One region of the Paenibacillus sp. HWE-109 genome, then DNA from elsewhere that is predicted to be linked to it. Evidence: predicted binding sites of a transcription regulator. Region 1 holds the regulator's gene; the other holds the start of a gene.
What was found. The regulator LexA, encoded in region 1, represses DNA repair genes until DNA is damaged. The targets are predictions, from matches to a motif close to CGAACATATGTTCG.
Positions count from the first base shown of each region.

Region 1 (8,189 bases):
AATGGAAAGCGCCGAGTGCACCGTGGAAGGTGCTTTCCGTCAGATTGAGAAGACCATTGATTTGAATCAGTGGAAAGTGATTCGCGCTTTTCAGGAGCATAAAGTAAGTGATTATCATTTTGCTTCATCGACTGGTTATGGGTATAATGATCGCGGTCGTGAAGTATTGGATCTCGTGTATGCGGATGCGATGGGAGCAGAAGCAGCGCTAGTTCGTCCTCATTTTGTATCAGGCACGCATACAATTGGCACTGCGTTGTTTGGCGTTCTGCGACCAAGCGAACATCTACTTTACATCACAGGGAAGCCCTATGACACATTGCACAAAGTCATCGGAAAACCTGGTGATGGGACAGGTTCATTGCAGGACTTCGGCATCGGATACAGCGAAGTCGCTTTAACGGAAGATGGCGCTCCCGATTGGAGCGCCATCACCGCGGCTATTCAGCCGAACACCAAGGTGATCGGTATCCAGCGCTCGCGCGGCTATTCGTGGCGCCCGTCGTTCACGATCGAACAGATTGGCGAAATGGTTCGCTTCGTCAAAGAAATCAACCCAGCCCTTATCGTGTTCGTCGATAATTGCTATGGGGAATTCACCGAGCTGCAGGAGCCGACGCAAGTTGGCGTCGACCTCATGGCGGGCTCGCTCATCAAGAACCCCGGCGGCGGCATCGCCCCTTCCGGCGGTTATATTGCCGGGCGGCGCGACCTTGTCGAGCTTGCCGCCTACCGCTTGACCGCCCCCGGAATCGGGGGCGAGGTCGGTGCCATGCTCGGCGCCACGCGCGCGATGTTTCAAGGGCTCTTCCTGGCCCCTCACTTGGTGGGGCAAGCTGTCAAGGGCTCTGTCTTCGCCGCTGCGGTGTTCGAAGAGCTGGGCTTCGAGAGCCATCCGCGTTGGCAGACGCCGCGCACGGACCTGATTCAAGCGATCCGCTTCACGTCCGCGGATCACTTGATCACGTTCGTGCAGGGCATCCAGAAGGCGGCTGCGGTGGATTCGCACGTGGTTCCTGAACCATGGGATATGCCTGGCTATGAGCATCCTGTTATTATGGCGGCAGGAACGTTCATCCAAGGGGGCAGCTTGGAATTGTCCGCAGATGCGCCGATTCGTGAGCCGTATATCGCGTATATGCAGGGTGGGCTCACCTATTCCCACTGCAAATTAGGAGTAATGACGGCCATCCAGCATATGGAAGACAAGGGATTGTTGTGAAAATTCAGACTGTGAACAAACCTGACACTCCTTGACACGTTTTTGTTAGAAAGGTACAATAAGGTTGAGGTACTTTATTTATCAGGAGTGATTAGCATGAGTGATGACATACGTAGAAATATGGCGTTATTCCCCATCGGAATCGTCATGAAGCTGACTGATTTAACCGCGAGACAAATTCGCTATTATGAGCAACACGAACTTATTATTCCGGCCCGAACAGCTGGTAATCAACGCCTCTATTCCTTTAATGATGTTGAACGACTTCTTGAAATTAAGGACTTGATTGAAAAAGGTGTAAATATCGCCGGTATCAAGCAGGTACTCATCCCGGTGGATAAAGATTCCGAAGACGCAACCATTTTGAACGAGCACACAGAAGTTAAGCGTAAAGAATTAACTGACTCCCAACTGCACAAAATGTTGAAGCAGCAGTTGATTGGCGGGGGTAAGCGCCCTGATCAGGTTTCTCTGATCCAAGGTCAACTTTCCCGGTTTTATAAATAACTTTTCGTAAGCGCTTGTAAAATTGAGAGGAGACTGAACCGTGACTTACAACAACAACTACTCAAGAGAAGATATTCTACGTATTGCCAAGGAAGAGAATGTTCGTTTCATTCGCCTTCAATTCACCGATTTGATGGGCAGCATCAAGAACGTTGAAATCCCTTTCAGCCAACTTGAGAAAGCACTCGATAATAAAATGATGTTTGATGGTTCATCCATCGAAGGTTATGTTCGTATTGAAGAATCGGATATGTACTTATACCCGGATCTGGATACATGGGTTATTTTCCCATGGGTAACGGAGAGCAAAGTAGCTCGTTTGATCTGCGATATTTATATGCCGGATGGCAACCCATTCGCTGGAGATCCGCGGGCTATTCTCAAAAATGCGCTGAAACAAGCCGAAGAAATGGGCTATACAGCGATGAACGTTGGGCCAGAACCGGAATTTTTCCTGTTCAAAACCGATGACAAAGGGAATCCGACAACAGAACTGAATGACCAAGGTGGGTACTTCGACTTGGCTCCGATGGATCTCGGCGAAAACTGTCGCCGTGATATCGTTTTGACGTTGGAAGAAATGGGCTTTGAAATTGAAGCTTCTCACCATGAAGTTGCGCCTGGTCAACACGAAATCGATTTCAAATATGCCGATGCCATCAAAGCGGCTGACCAAATTCAAACATTCAAATTAGTTGTAAAAACCGTTGCAAGACAGCATGGTCTTCATGCGACATTCATGCCAAAACCATTATTCGGCATGAACGGTTCAGGCATGCACTGTCACCAATCGCTGTTCAAAGGCGATGTGAACGTATTTTACGAAGAAAGCGACAAGTTAGGTTTGAGCACCGTCGCAAGACAGTATATGGCAGGCGTACTTCGTCATGCACGCTCTTTTGCTGCGATTACGAATCCGACTGTTAACTCCTATAAACGTCTAGTTCCAGGTTATGAAGCGCCTTGCTATGTGGCATGGTCTGCAAGCAACCGCAGCCCGATGATTCGTATTCCAGCTTCCCGTGGATTAAGCACGCGCGTTGAAGTGCGCAACCCGGATCCTGCTGCGAATCCTTACTTAGCGCTCGCTGTTATGCTGGCTGCTGGTTTGGACGGCATTAAGAACAAAATGCAGCTGCCTCCTCCAACTGACCGCAATATCTACGTGATGTCGGAAGAAGAGAGAGAAAGCCAAGGCATCCCTAGCTTGCCGCTCAACCTGAAACAAGCGTTGGACGAGCTGCTTCGTGATGATGTGATTTGTGACACACTTGGCGAGCATGCTTTGGCTCACTTCTATGAGCTCAAAGAAATCGAGTGGGATATGTATAGAACGCAAGTTCACCAATGGGAAAGAGATCAGTATCTTTCCCTTTACTAGAATTGAAACCCTTGACGCCGTTGGCGTTGAGGGTTTTTTTGTTAACGTTCACCGGAAACTTCTTTGCTATGCGATTTTCGGTTTGGGTCTCAAAGGGAATCTAATGAACTGCATGAAGCTTATCGACGAGAAATTGGCTACTTTTGCGATTTAATGAACTGAATTGGTGTTATCGAGCAGATTTTAGGCGGAAAGGTGATCGTTTGCTTGGAATAGCGCGTCTGGAATTCATTAGATTTTCAGAATGACCAATTTTAATCGAATAAAAGGCATTGAGTTCGTAAGGAGGCTGATAGGAAAGCCCTCAAGAAAGAATGAGGGCTGTAAATAGGTTGGATAGGTGGACTCAAAGTAGAAATGTAAGTCAGGTCCTGCTGAAGAATACGTTGATCGGTAATCAGGTTTCCGAATGCATCAATGCCGAATATAGACATAACTGTACTCGTTGAGTTTAAAACATTAATTTGAACTTCATAGGCAACGTTGCCAGCAATAACAAACTCACGAACATCAAAAGAATTAGCGAGCACGATATAAGAGGATACATAGTCCGTATGAAATACCGTTGAATCCACAGAAGCAAAGATTTGTACCGTTATTATCGCGGTGTTATGGGTATCGATATTTCTTGTGTTTACTACAATGTTAGCGGCTCCTGTATTCGTATTCGTAATTACACCAGTTGTAAAAGGCATGTCCAACTTACCTCCCTTCCTTAGTTTCTATTAACATATTCTTCTGAAAAATAAGTGTGAGGGTATTGGTTTAGTAGATATATATTATTGGATAGGATGATGAGAGCACTATTTTATTTTCGGAACGAAATGATGTACGATAGGAGAATCCCGTCAGAATTAGGAGTTTCCTAATTGGATGGGCTTTTTCACACGAAGGAGAGAAATATAGGAATGGACGATTTCACGAGAAATTTGGAAAAATATGCGGAGCTTGTCGTTAAGATTGGTGTGAACTTGAATAAAGGGCAGGATTTGTTAGTCGAATCTCCGCTGGAATCTTTAGAATTAACAAGACTTATTGTGAAAAAAGCCTATGAAGCTGGAGCAAATTACGTGCACGTTCATTGGCAGGATGATGTGATTACACGCAGTAAATTTGAACATGCGCATGATGAGGCATTGGATTATTATCCAACTTGGTACACGGAAATGCTGGAGCGATTTGTCGAAAATGGCGGGGCCTTGCTGAATATTAAGGTGCCAGATCCAGATCTGTACGCAGGTATTGAGGCTAGTCTAATCTCCAGGGCTTCCAAAGCTGCGGCTACCGCTCGTACGAAGTATCAACAATATGTCCGAACGAGTACGTTTAGTTGGTGCCTTATTAAAGCGCCGACAGTTGCCTGGGCATCCAAGGTGTACGCGGATCTGCCAGAAGATCAGCGGGTAGAGGCGATGTGGGATGCTATTTTTCAAATGAACCGGGTGTATGAAGAGGATCCCGTAGCTGCTTGGCGCGTTCACATTGAACAGTTGAAACGTGTTCGGAAACTGCTGAATGAGAAACAATACAAAACCCTGCGTTATCGCGCGGCGGGCACCGATTTGGAGGTGGATTTGCCTGCGCATCATATTTGGTTAGGCGGCGATAAAGCGAACGCTAGTGGCATCCGTTTTGTGGCTAATATGCCAACGGAAGAAGTCTTTACGATGCCGGATAGAACGGGTGTTCGCGGTACCGTATCAAGTACAAAACCCTTGAATGTCAATGGGGCTTTGGTGGATCGCTTTTCGTTCCGCTTTGAAGAGGGGAAGGTCGTTGATTATCAAGCGGAAGTAGGTTATGAACATTTGGCCCGGTTGCTCGAAATGGACGAAGGCGCCCGCTATTTGGGTGAAGTTGCCCTTGTGCCTTACGGTTCACCAATTTCTAACATGAATCGAATTTTTTATAATACAGGTATTGATGAGAATGCTTCCTGTCATCTTGCTCTGGGGAGTTGTTACCCAATTAATATCCAAGGTGGCGCTTCTTTGTCGACAGATGAATTAAAAGCACGAGGCGGCAATACGAGCTTGATTCATGTTGATTTCATGATTGGGACATCGGATCTGGAGATTGATGGTTATTTGGAAGATGGCACGGTTGAGGCTATTTTTCGTGGCGGGAACTGGGCACTTGTATTTTAGTTGGTTGAATAGGCTGTGAAACGAAGAAACCGAGGGAGACAATCTCCGCTCGGTTTCTTTGTTATTCTAAGATGGTTGACTACATATCCCGGAACAAGCCGATGACACGTCCTAAAATCGTCACATGCTTGAGGAGAATCGGCTGTAAGGCGGAATTCTCAGGTTGTAGGCGAATATGATCGCGCTCTTTGTAGAAACGCTTCACTGTGGCTTCATCGTCTTCTGTCATGGCAACTACGATGTCCCCGTTGTTCGCCGTTTGTTGCTGTTTCACAATGACATAATCGCCATTATGAATGCCAGCTTCAATCATACTGTCTCCCATTACGCTAAGCATAAATACGTTATTATCTTTGACCATGCTCACGGGAAGCGGGAAGTAGTCTTCGATATTCTCGGTTGCTGTAATAGGAACACCGGCGGTTACTTTACCAACTAAGGGAACACGCGCGACTGAAATGGCAAAGTGAGTTTCTGCGCCATCGAGGCCCAGAATTTCGATAGCACGAGGTTTGGTAGGATCTCGACGAATTAAACCTTTCTTCTCAAGACGCTCCAAATGGCCATGTACGGTAGAACTGGATGCTAGTCCAACAGCTTCGCCGATTTCTCTGACGGAAGGTGGATACCCCTTATCTTTCACTTCGTTCTTAATGAAATCCAATATAGCTTGTTGACGCTGCGAAATCTTGCTCAATAGTTATCACTCCAATACTGGGAATCATTACCCAAAGTATAACATAGAACCCGAGTTCGTACAAACATAAGTTCGAGAAAATGGGTTGACTCAAACATTTGTTCGTGTTATTCTAATACAAGAACAAATGTTTGGGAGATGATTACTCATGTATATGGCTTATACCAACACAACCAACTCACGTACACTTCATAGATCCGCTAACACATCCAAAGGGATGACTTTCACTTCTGGCTATACTAAAGCTATTGTTCGCTTTGTTCTGTTAGCAATTATTCTTGGAACCGTGTTCTCATTTGGTGCAATTGTGCAGGCCTATGCGGGGGATCCGGCAGCAACGACAACGAGTACATCACTAGCCAAGCAAGCTGTCATCAGAGAAGTCTCCTCAATAGTAGTACCAGAGAAAATAGTTATTCAACGTGGAGACACGATTTGGCAGATTGCTTCCTTACATAAAAAGAATAGGGAGAACATTCGTTCTTATATCGATAAAATCAAAGCAATCAATCATTTGACCACCAGTTCATTGCAAGAAGGGCAGGTACTGATCCTGCCTGGTTCTTAAAGCGATTGATTTCATACTCACTAATTAGCTGAGACGAGGACATGTTCCTACGTCTCTTTTCGTTGTTTCCTTGACATTACTGAATTGGGATGGCAAAGTAATATTCATATTGAATTTTTGCTAGGGAGGATCTTTATGAGCGACGAAATGGATAAAAACATCGAACGTATCAACGAGCTTGCACGCAAAGCCAAAACAGTGGGCTTAACAGATGCAGAAATCGATGAGCGAAATGAATTAAGAAGGAAGTACATTGAGGCTTTTCGAGGCAATCTTAAAGTTCAACTTGATTCGATCAAGTTTACGGACGAAGAGTAATTGCTTGTTCATATAGAAACAACATTCAAAAGGGGATATGAATGATGGCGTTGAAAGCTGTACTTTTTGATTTGGATGACACTTTGTTATGGGATGATCGCAGTGTGCAAGAAGCTTTTGATGCGACTTGTGCGGAAGCTGCCAAACATGTGGCTGTGAATCCCGTAGAATTAGAAGCTTCTGTTCGTAAAGAAGCACGCGCTTTATATGAAACATTTGATACGTTTCCATTCACCAAGATGATTGGTATTAATCCTTTTGAGGGGTTATGGGCTAATTTTACGCAAGGTGAGAATGAGAACTTTCGTAAATTGGAGGAACTGGCGCCTGGATACCGGACGGAATCTTGGACAAGGGGTCTTCGTGCACTTGGAATCGAAGATCGTGAGCTGGGTTATAAATTGGGGGAATTGTTTCCTGCGGAACGACGCAGCCGCCCTTTGGTCTATGAAGAGACATTTCAAGTTCTAGATGCATTGAAAGGGAATTATCAATTGCTGCTTTTAACAAACGGCTCTCCGGACTTGCAAAAGGAGAAATTAGCTGGCGTGCCGACTATTGCCGCTTACTTCGATCACATTGTGATATCAGGCGAGTTTGGCGAAGGCAAACCTGCGAAGTCCATTTTTAATCATGCCTTGGGATTGCTCGGCATTCAGGCAGAAGAAGGAATTATGATCGGGGACAAGCTGACTACGGATATTCTAGGCTCAGGCAGCGTTGGAATGCGTAACATTTGGATTAACCATCATGGCCTTCAAAGCGGTGACGAGATAGTTCCGGTACATGAAGTTACACGACTTCAAGATATTTTACCGATTATTGCCAACGCTTGAGAGATAAACAAACATAAGCCCAACGGTTCATTGGACGCTAGGTCCTTTGCCGTTGGGCTTTGTTCATTAATATGAATTACGCTTTGATAAATTCAGGGTCATCGATGTTGTAAGCAACCCAGCCATCTTTCTCGATGAAGAGGCGCACCGCTACGATTTCGCGGTTGTCCATTAAGGTAAAGAAGTGGTTCGTATTCTCAGGAACGGAAATGACGTCACCTGGCTCAAGTTCAACGTCGAAATAACCAACTTCGCTTTCGGATTTAATAATGAAAATGCCTTTGCCGGACACGATGCCCCGAATTTCATCTTCGGTATGTGTATGGACTTGTTCGAATTTCTTCAGGAGCTCCTCGATGTTTGGGGTTGCATCGGATAGTGCGATAACATCCCAAATTTCGTAGCCGCGTCTAGCGGCCAGGTCGCGAATTTCTTCTTCATACGTGCTGATAATCTGATCTTTCTCTTCATCATTCAGGATGAATTTCTCGCGAAGCGCTTCAGGAAGCTTGT
Region 1 is NZ_CP091881.1:2,189,139-2,197,327, forward strand. Features, by position in the region: gene LOZ80_RS08700 (methionine gamma-lyase family protein) at 1-1,222, shown strand, start outside; gene LOZ80_RS08705 (MerR family transcriptional regulator) at 1,319-1,729, shown strand; gene glnA (type I glutamate--ammonia ligase) at 1,770-3,110, shown strand; gene LOZ80_RS08715 (hypothetical protein) at 3,365-3,805, opposite strand; gene LOZ80_RS08720 (aminopeptidase) at 4,019-5,257, shown strand; gene lexA (transcriptional repressor LexA) at 5,337-5,954, opposite strand; gene LOZ80_RS08730 (LysM peptidoglycan-binding domain-containing protein) at 6,103-6,522, shown strand; gene LOZ80_RS08735 (DUF896 domain-containing protein) at 6,658-6,840, shown strand; gene LOZ80_RS08740 (HAD family hydrolase) at 6,885-7,676, shown strand; gene LOZ80_RS08745 (1,2-dihydroxy-3-keto-5-methylthiopentene dioxygenase) at 7,753-8,189, opposite strand, start outside.

Region 2 (8,189 bases), 1.2 Mb from region 1:
GGGATACGGGGCATGTATCTTTGAATGGCGGACAAATGGTGCTGGGACCGTTCAATGGTTCAACGATTGGGGTGTTTGATTACGGATTCGCCAGTAATCCTACGAATAAATTCGAAGACTTCGAGCTGTCATTTGATATGACGATGACACATCGGGAGCTGAATAAGCAAGCGGGGATACAATTCCAGAAGAATGCCTGGAACGATGGTTGGGATGCCCAGTTCAAGACGCATGTCACGTATGATGGTAAAATGAACTTTTTTGAAGGAGCAACGTCAATTGCCAATATGGATGGGGGGAAATATCGGGGGATTAAGGAGTACGGGGTACCCGGATTAAACAGGGATATCATGCCGTGGGAGACGTTCCGCGTGAAACAAGTTGTTGACGGGAAGCGCGTTCGCACATACGTGAACGGATCGACGACTCCGATTGTTGATGTGCTGAGGGCTTCAGAGGTTGGAGCAGGTTTCGTGGGGGTATTTGCCAATGGGAATGCCGGCTTCAAGATGGATAACTTCTTGTTGAACAAGCTGAAGCCGGAGAACGAGCGGGATGATTTTGGCTTGGCGGGAGATATTGACGGTTTCTATGTCTATATTCCAGTTTTAAATGAAAGCGTTTCCAATTTCAATATCCACTATCGTAACACGACGGACAACACCAACGAGCAGATCTTTAAATACTCGGGCACGAGGGATAAGTATGTACGTATCGATGGTTTAACGCCAAACAAGGACTACAAGGTGGAGCTGTATCCAGTGTATAAGAGCGACAGAACCCAGATTGAAACGGATATGACCATGTATCGCAGCAAAACGGTTCATGTCGGGCAGTCTTTGCAAACCCAGCTGACGGTAACGGAAGGAGAAACCTTCTATGGCGGTTCCAAGCAAATTGACATCTCCGTCATTGGGGCAGAACAAATCAGGTACACGCTGGATGGCTCTGAACCCACCATATCCCATGGGTACCCGCTGAGTGGCGATTTCATTTTCGGGGATTCCCTTGTCGTAGATAAAACTACGAATTTCAAGGCCATTGCCCTATTGCACGGCGAGATCAAGGCGCAGAGGGAAGAAACGTACGTTGCGGGTGTCAATCCAGTCTCTTTGACGAACGCTGCTATCTTTCATGTGAGCCAGCCTGTTGTGATGCAATCGGTCTATGCGGATTCACTCCTATACACGACAGATGGAACGAATCCGCTTTATGACGCGGTGACCGATACGGCAGCGAACGGAACGATTGTGCATGCGCCGACCGTATCGCTTACCGTTACGGAGACGACTTATTTGAAAGCGATGGCGGTACGGGGCGGACTTGCAGGTGCAATCGCTTCTGCTAAGTACACCAAAGTTCCACTTGGCAACACGTTGGTTACGGATTGGAATTTTACAAGCCCTACGGTTATTCTGGCTCAAGAGCAAGATGATTTGTACGGCAAAACGTCAGCTCCATGGTCGAATCTATTGGGCTGGGACGCCAATTCGGACAAAGGTGTCTGGGCTAATCATATCGAGACTGATAATGTTTATCGGGACTCAGAAGGCGTTCATCTGTTTACGACGTCCGCGCCTATCGAGGCTTCCACCTCCAATCCGAATTTCTATCTGGATCTGCACGATGCTGGCTTTCCCAACATCCCTGCCGATTACCGCTATTTGAGCATTTGGATGAAGGTGAATCATACGGCCAATGCAGCCATTTATTTCGGGACAGATGCAGGAGCCGATACGAATAAGCTCAGCGAATCACGGAAGGTTGCGTTCCGCAATACGGCGGTTGAAGTGCCGGAATTTCAGCATTACATCATCGATATGGGCGAGCATGCCGGCTGGACGGGGAATATCACGAAGCTGCGAATCGACCCGATGGCGACCTATCCCAGCATGAAGGATGGGATTGCACTCATCGTCAAGGGTATTAGCCTGCTTAGAAAGCAGGATCTTCCAGCCGAGATCCGATTGACCCAATTCGAGACCTCTCCCCAAGAGATCGTATCGCCTGGCGACAGCTTCGTTATCAAAGCTAAGCTGGAAAACATAGGGGCCGGCGCGACAGGATTGTCTGTTCAATTGGATGCCCCTGATTTCCTTGAGATCACGCCAGTCGGGGGCGCGTCAGTCACTCAACTGGCTTCTGGTGAAAGCGTAACCTTAACGTATAATGCCACTGTGCAGGGCACGGGAGCAGGGGCTATCGTTTTCTCGGTAAAAGGCCTTGGTATCCCGGCGACAAGGGGGGTATCGCGCATTTTTAGTGTGAACACGGCCCTCCCGGCCAGCGGTCAGCCCGATGACGTGGTGATCGGGAATGAGGAGGAGCGGTTGGTCTATCCTTCACCTGAAACTACAGGACTAGAAGGTTATGGTTTTGCATGGGTGGAAGCTATGAGAAGCGGCGCATGGAGCCGAATCGCCGTTATGCCGTCTCTGGGAAGCGTACAGGAAATTGTCGGTCAGGACCAATTGACTGTAAAGGAATTGTATGCGGCGGCACCGTCATCCCTAGCTCCGCGAGATTTCGAGATCTCTTTCCAGGCTCCAGATGGCGCTGAATGGTCGGGAGCCGTTCGCGTCACTGACAGTGTATACGGCAACCTGGAATTGAAGCATTCGCTGCAAGCAGACAGGATAAGAAATGTTGCCGCCATTGTCGGACCGACGATGCTGTTGGGGGAAGCTGGGATCCCTGCGCTTGATTCGCAGCATAAAGTAATTCGTTCTACGACAGATCTGCAGGGGGATTATATCAACGAGGCGCTATTCCCCGGCTTGGAATGGCTCGATGCGATGGAGAAGAACAATCGATCCTCGGACACGAATGCGGTCGTAGACACCGTTGATGCCTATCGCTATGTCCCTCATCCACGCAAAATTACCGTGCCCTTAATGGCTATAAGGAAAGGGGATCTGCTCTTTGGGCTGATGTGGGATGCTCGTCAGAAATGGGACGGGGTACATGACCAGCCTTCGGCATTTTTTGGTCTGCCGAATCGTCTAGAGCGCGGGAATGAGACCGTATCTACGAAGCTCAGTTTGTTTATCCCCTCGATCCTGAATGGGATGAATGAAAATACTACCTTCGCAACCGGGATACCGGCATTTTACGATACAACCTTGGCCAATGCCAATAATGAGAATCCGATTCGGGAGCCTTTTAACTTGGCGGCTGACCAGGTATGGACGCTCAAGTCCCAACTGTTTGTCAAGCGAAGCACAGAGATTGCAAGCGCTGTTCATACTTGGACGGACGAGTACGGGCTTCCGGAGCCGCTTGCTTATGCGCATGGAACGATGCAGCAGGAAAGTGAAGCGATCTTGACCAGCTTTGAGAATTTGTGGAGCGCTGCAGACAATAAATGGATGAACCGAATCGGTCCCGCAGCTACGCCAACAATTACCTCAGCATTTGTTATGCCTTATGCTGTCTTGGGTAAATATGGCGAATATGACGAGGTTGCGAAACAGCGAATATCGTCTGCTATGACGGGGGTAGGAAGCACTTATTCCACATATGGTTATATTCTGCCCTATTACTTGGAAGGAATCGCAGCAAGGACGATGGAATCCTTGCAATCTGTGAACGTAGACACTTTGGTTGCTGCAGCAAAGCTGGTGAATCCATCCAGCGTAACAGAGGGTGTGTATTGGGACTATCAGACATTTATCGCCCGCAAAGGATTCCAAACAAGTCCCTACATGGGGCAGTTAACCGATGTGACTGCAGGCTCGAATGCTGAATTTCTCTTTAAAATGCTGAGGCAAGCCCGATTGACGGGCAACGCTGTCGCAACGACCTACGGTCTCGCAGGCCTGAACTATATGAATGAGAGCTTTAGGATGCCAAGAGGCTCACAATCATGGGAGCTTAGAAACATGATTCCCGAACTGGAGACGGCAGCTGTGGCCGTAAGAGCTAACGTCGAAGCGTACTCTTTGACAGGTTCAACCACCTATTTGGATGCCGCCAAATTATGGGCTAACCGCGGATTCCCTTTTATCTACCTATGGGATGACGGAAGCTATGGGGTAGATAAAGCGGATGGGCAAGGCAGTTCCTTTGGCAGCCATACGTTCATGCGTTACGGAGCTATTGCAGCTTTTGGGCAGTCCATCTACCGAGCAGATGGCAAACCCTTGCCGGGAACCTGGTTCGGCCGTTCAGTCCAATGGTCCGGTCATGACTACGGCATTGCTCTCATGGAACTGTACGAAGCGATGGACGGAGCTGGCTTGTGGACAAATTACCTAAACGGCGGCGGGATTGATTATCGTAAGATCAGTGAGGGATTATCCGTCAGCGGTTCACGGCAAACAACCGCAGCAGATAACCGCTATCCGACGCACCTTTACGATGCAGCAAGCTTGCTTAAGTGGGAAACATCGGACTACCTGTATCCGAATTATCAGGGAGCCGAGCTGCTCGGTTTGTTGTTGGGAGAGCGAACGAACCCGATCACGCAGAAAATCACAGTAGGCGCGAAGGAACTTCGCATTAGTGCGCCAGTTGTTTTTGACGTATTGAATATACAGACGAATCAGTTCAGTTTGAGACTTAACTTCTTGAGGCCGGGCGAATACACGATCTTTCTGCAAGGGATCGCAGCGATTGGTCAGGCTCAGCTTGTTGGCACGGATCAAGGTTTAGGAGCGGAGCTCACATCGTATGCTGTCCGTTCAAGCAGCGGCTTTGCCGAGGTGCATCTTAAGGTCACGGCGGAAGGAGCATCGCAAGCAGAGATAGCATTAACTTCGGTTGTTTTGAAGTAATGTAAGGTTATGAAAAAACCAGCAAACCATTGAGGTTTCTGGTTTTTTTTGGCTGCAATGTCAATTTTCCTTCCTAATTTAAGCCTTAAAATGACAGTATTTTATTTCCATTTAAAATCACTTGCATAACGAATACATGTTCGGTATATAATAAGTAACACGAATACATGTTCGCGTATGGTGGTGGAGATAATGAAGGTCAGTTCAAGAATTGAGACAGAAGAGGATGTTCAAATTATCAAGGAGTATACGCTGTTACCCATTTTACTCGATATGCTGGCAAGGGATATGGAGGAACTCAAGATTTACAAGGACAAAATCGTGTATAATCATGTGCTCTTTTATCTGAGAGAGGTCGAGAATGCCATTTACCCGCAATTGCAGCAGCTCAAAAGCAGCATGAAGCAAAGAGATATTAAAGTTATTCAGACTGAAATGAATGCCTTGGGGATTCACGTTGAATACAAGGTCCGCGGTTACATTCACCATTTCACGATGCTTCGCAGTTTAGTCAAGGCAGAGCTTATGACCACGCTTATGAATATGCGAGGGGGATTACGGTGAGCAAAGGAAAGGAACGCACTATATTTCTGGCGGATTGCGAAAGTTTCTATGCGAGCGTTGAGAAAGCGGATCATCCGGGCTTCAAGGACAAACCCGTTGCGGTTGCAGGCGATCCAGCCTTGCGTTCCGGCATCATTCTGGCTGCCTGTCCCGTTGCCAAACAGTACGGTGTTTCGACCGCAGAGCGACTGGGTGAGGCGCTTAAGAAGTGCCCGGAACTGGTCGTGATGCGCCCGCGCATGCAGCATTATATTGATATTTCTCTTATGATTACCAAGATCTACGAAGAATTTACCGATCTGGTTGAAGTTTTTAGTATTGATGAACAGTTTCTTGACGTCACGGCCAGCTTGCCGCTCTTCGGAGATCCCTTAACTATTGCGGAAGCCATCCAGCGCAAAGTGCTTCGGCAAACGGGCGTGAGGGTGCGAATTGGGATTAGCTCCAATAAAATTCTGGCGAAGATGGCCACAAGACTATCAAAAATTCATGTACATAATAGAATAATTTAATAAAACCCTTATATATCAAGGGAATTTTTAGTAATGACTCATGTACATAATTGCGAAACGCAATTTTGATTTATAAACAAGAAAAATAATCGAAAATAAATTTTGTTAAGGTTAATAAATGCAGAGAATGGCATACAATAAAAGCGAACATATGTTTTCTATTTGGGTGGTGTGACTATGAAATCAGAACGAGCTATTATGCTCGTGGACTGTCAGAGCTTTTATGCCAGTGTGGAGAAAGCGGCGCACCCAGAGCTTTGTAATAAACCCATAGCGGTTGGTGACCCTGCCCGTAAGAGCGGTATTGTACTAGCTGCTTGTCCCATTGCGAAATCTTATGGTGTATCAACTGCGATGCGAAATTTTGAAGCTCTTGCTGCTTGCCCAGATCTTACTATAGTCCGACCAAGAATGAAGACGTACATTGATGTCTCTACACTCATTACGGAAATTTATGAAACCTTCACCGACTTGGTTGAGCCGTGGAGCATTGACGAGCAATTTGTTGATGTAACAGGTTCAACGTCGCTTTTCGGATCACCAGTAGAAATTGCACGCCAGATGCAAACAAAAGTTATGCTTTCTACGGGAGTTTGGATTCGTGCTGGCATTTCTTCAAACAAAGTGATCGCGAAAATGGCCACTGACCACTTCGCGAAGAAGAGCGAAAGTGGCGTGTTTGAATTGCCAGTAGATCAGATCGAGTCCATACTATGGCCGTTACCTGTCTCACAAATGTACATGGTAGGGTCTCGGATGACTGCTCACTTTGTAAAAATGGGATTGAATACTATCGGTGATATAGCACGGTTAGAGCTTGCAGAATTCAAAAGGCGCATGCGAATTAGGATGGGACGACAAAGCGATATTAAAGCCGAATATTATTGGCAAACAGCGCGCGGGATTGATCCCAGCCCAGTCGTTGCAAGAGCTTTTGCGAAGCCGCAATCTATTACTCGAGGCAGAACTGTACAGTCAACGAAATACCAGACAATGGAGGATATCGAGCCGCTAATGATTGAATTAGTGATTGAAGTATGCCGAACAAGCAGACGAAACAAGAGCATGGGGCGTGTAGTGACAGTTAGCGCCGGAACGATGACGAGAGGATTTTCGAGGCAGATGACCATACCTTCGCCGACTTGTCTAGAGCACCATGTTGTTACAGCAGCGCGTGAATTGTTCAAGAAAAATTGGAACGGAGATCCCATCACGCATTTAGCTGTAGATCTGTCTCAATTGACAGATGACAGCACGCATCAGCTCGATCTATTTGAGGATATCGAAAGAAATCTTAGGCTCGCCAAAGCTCAAGATAGTATTAAAGACAGATTTGGCGGTGCAGCAATTATTAGAGCTTCTTCACTGCTAGAAACTGCACAAGCCAAAGAAAGAGCGATTATGATAGGGGGACATTATGCTTGAGCAAACTACTTGACGGAAACGGTAGATGGAGCACGAGGTTCATGTCACCAGAACATAGTGCGGCACTTCAGCAGAGACACGAACAGCAAACTCAAACTACAATGCCTACGAAAGAGGAATTGGAGGCGATCCGGGATTTCGTTTTACTCCCGATGTTACTTTCAATTGTTGAAAAGAATAAACAGGAAATTGAAAGAACTTCCTACTCGATGAGAACGGTCTTTGTTAAAGCAGCAAATATCATTCAAAATCTCATGACAAACGACCTTCAAGCGGTACGGAAGCTATTGAAAGAACGAAATATAAAGGTGTTTGAAGATGAGATGATAGACTCGAATCTGCGGTACAAATACATCTGCCGCGGCTACGAGGACAAATTTGTTTTGATTAGAGATGTTGCTCGAGCAGAGCTTATGAAACGTTTAGGGAAGTATTCGGAGCTTCTAAAATAAGTTATTGAGAACATATTTAAAAGAAAAACGAGTGATCTCTAGGACCGTACAAGTCCGGAGTTGCACTCGTTTTTTGCTTCATTGGTTAATTTTTAGCCTCTGAAATTACAACTTCAACCAATTTTTTAATTAAAGTTAGTTCTTTGTCTGAGCATTGTTCAATTAAAAGATGCGTAGAATCCAATAGTTTCGATCTCTCATACTGTGAATTAGTAAGGTCGTAGCCACTAAATAAATTGCTAGGATCTACCCTAAGAGTCCTAACAATCCTTTCGAGGGTTTCTAAGGAAATATTTTTTTCACCGCGCTCAATACCACCAATGTAGGACTGAGGGAGATCAACGAGCTCACCTAGCTGTTCCTGGGTTAGTCCTCTATTTTTGCGAAGATTTCTAATTTTTATTCCTACGTGCTTTGAGAGTTTGGACAACAGGACTCACCTCTATTTCAGACTAGGGGAG
Region 2 is NZ_CP091881.1:3,366,469-3,374,657, reverse strand. Features, by position in the region: gene LOZ80_RS14085 (FN3 associated domain-containing protein) at 1-4,775, shown strand, start outside; gene LOZ80_RS14080 (YhjD family protein) at 4,968-5,339, shown strand; partial or broken gene LOZ80_RS14075 (Y-family DNA polymerase) at 5,336-5,812, shown strand; gene LOZ80_RS14070 (DNA polymerase IV) at 6,029-7,276, shown strand; gene LOZ80_RS14065 (YhjD family protein) at 7,273-7,728, shown strand; gene LOZ80_RS14060 (helix-turn-helix domain-containing protein) at 7,814-8,158, opposite strand.
Region 2: LOZ80_RS14070 (DNA polymerase IV) is a predicted target of LexA. The motif match lies at 5,996-6,009, and genes of this name have one in related genera.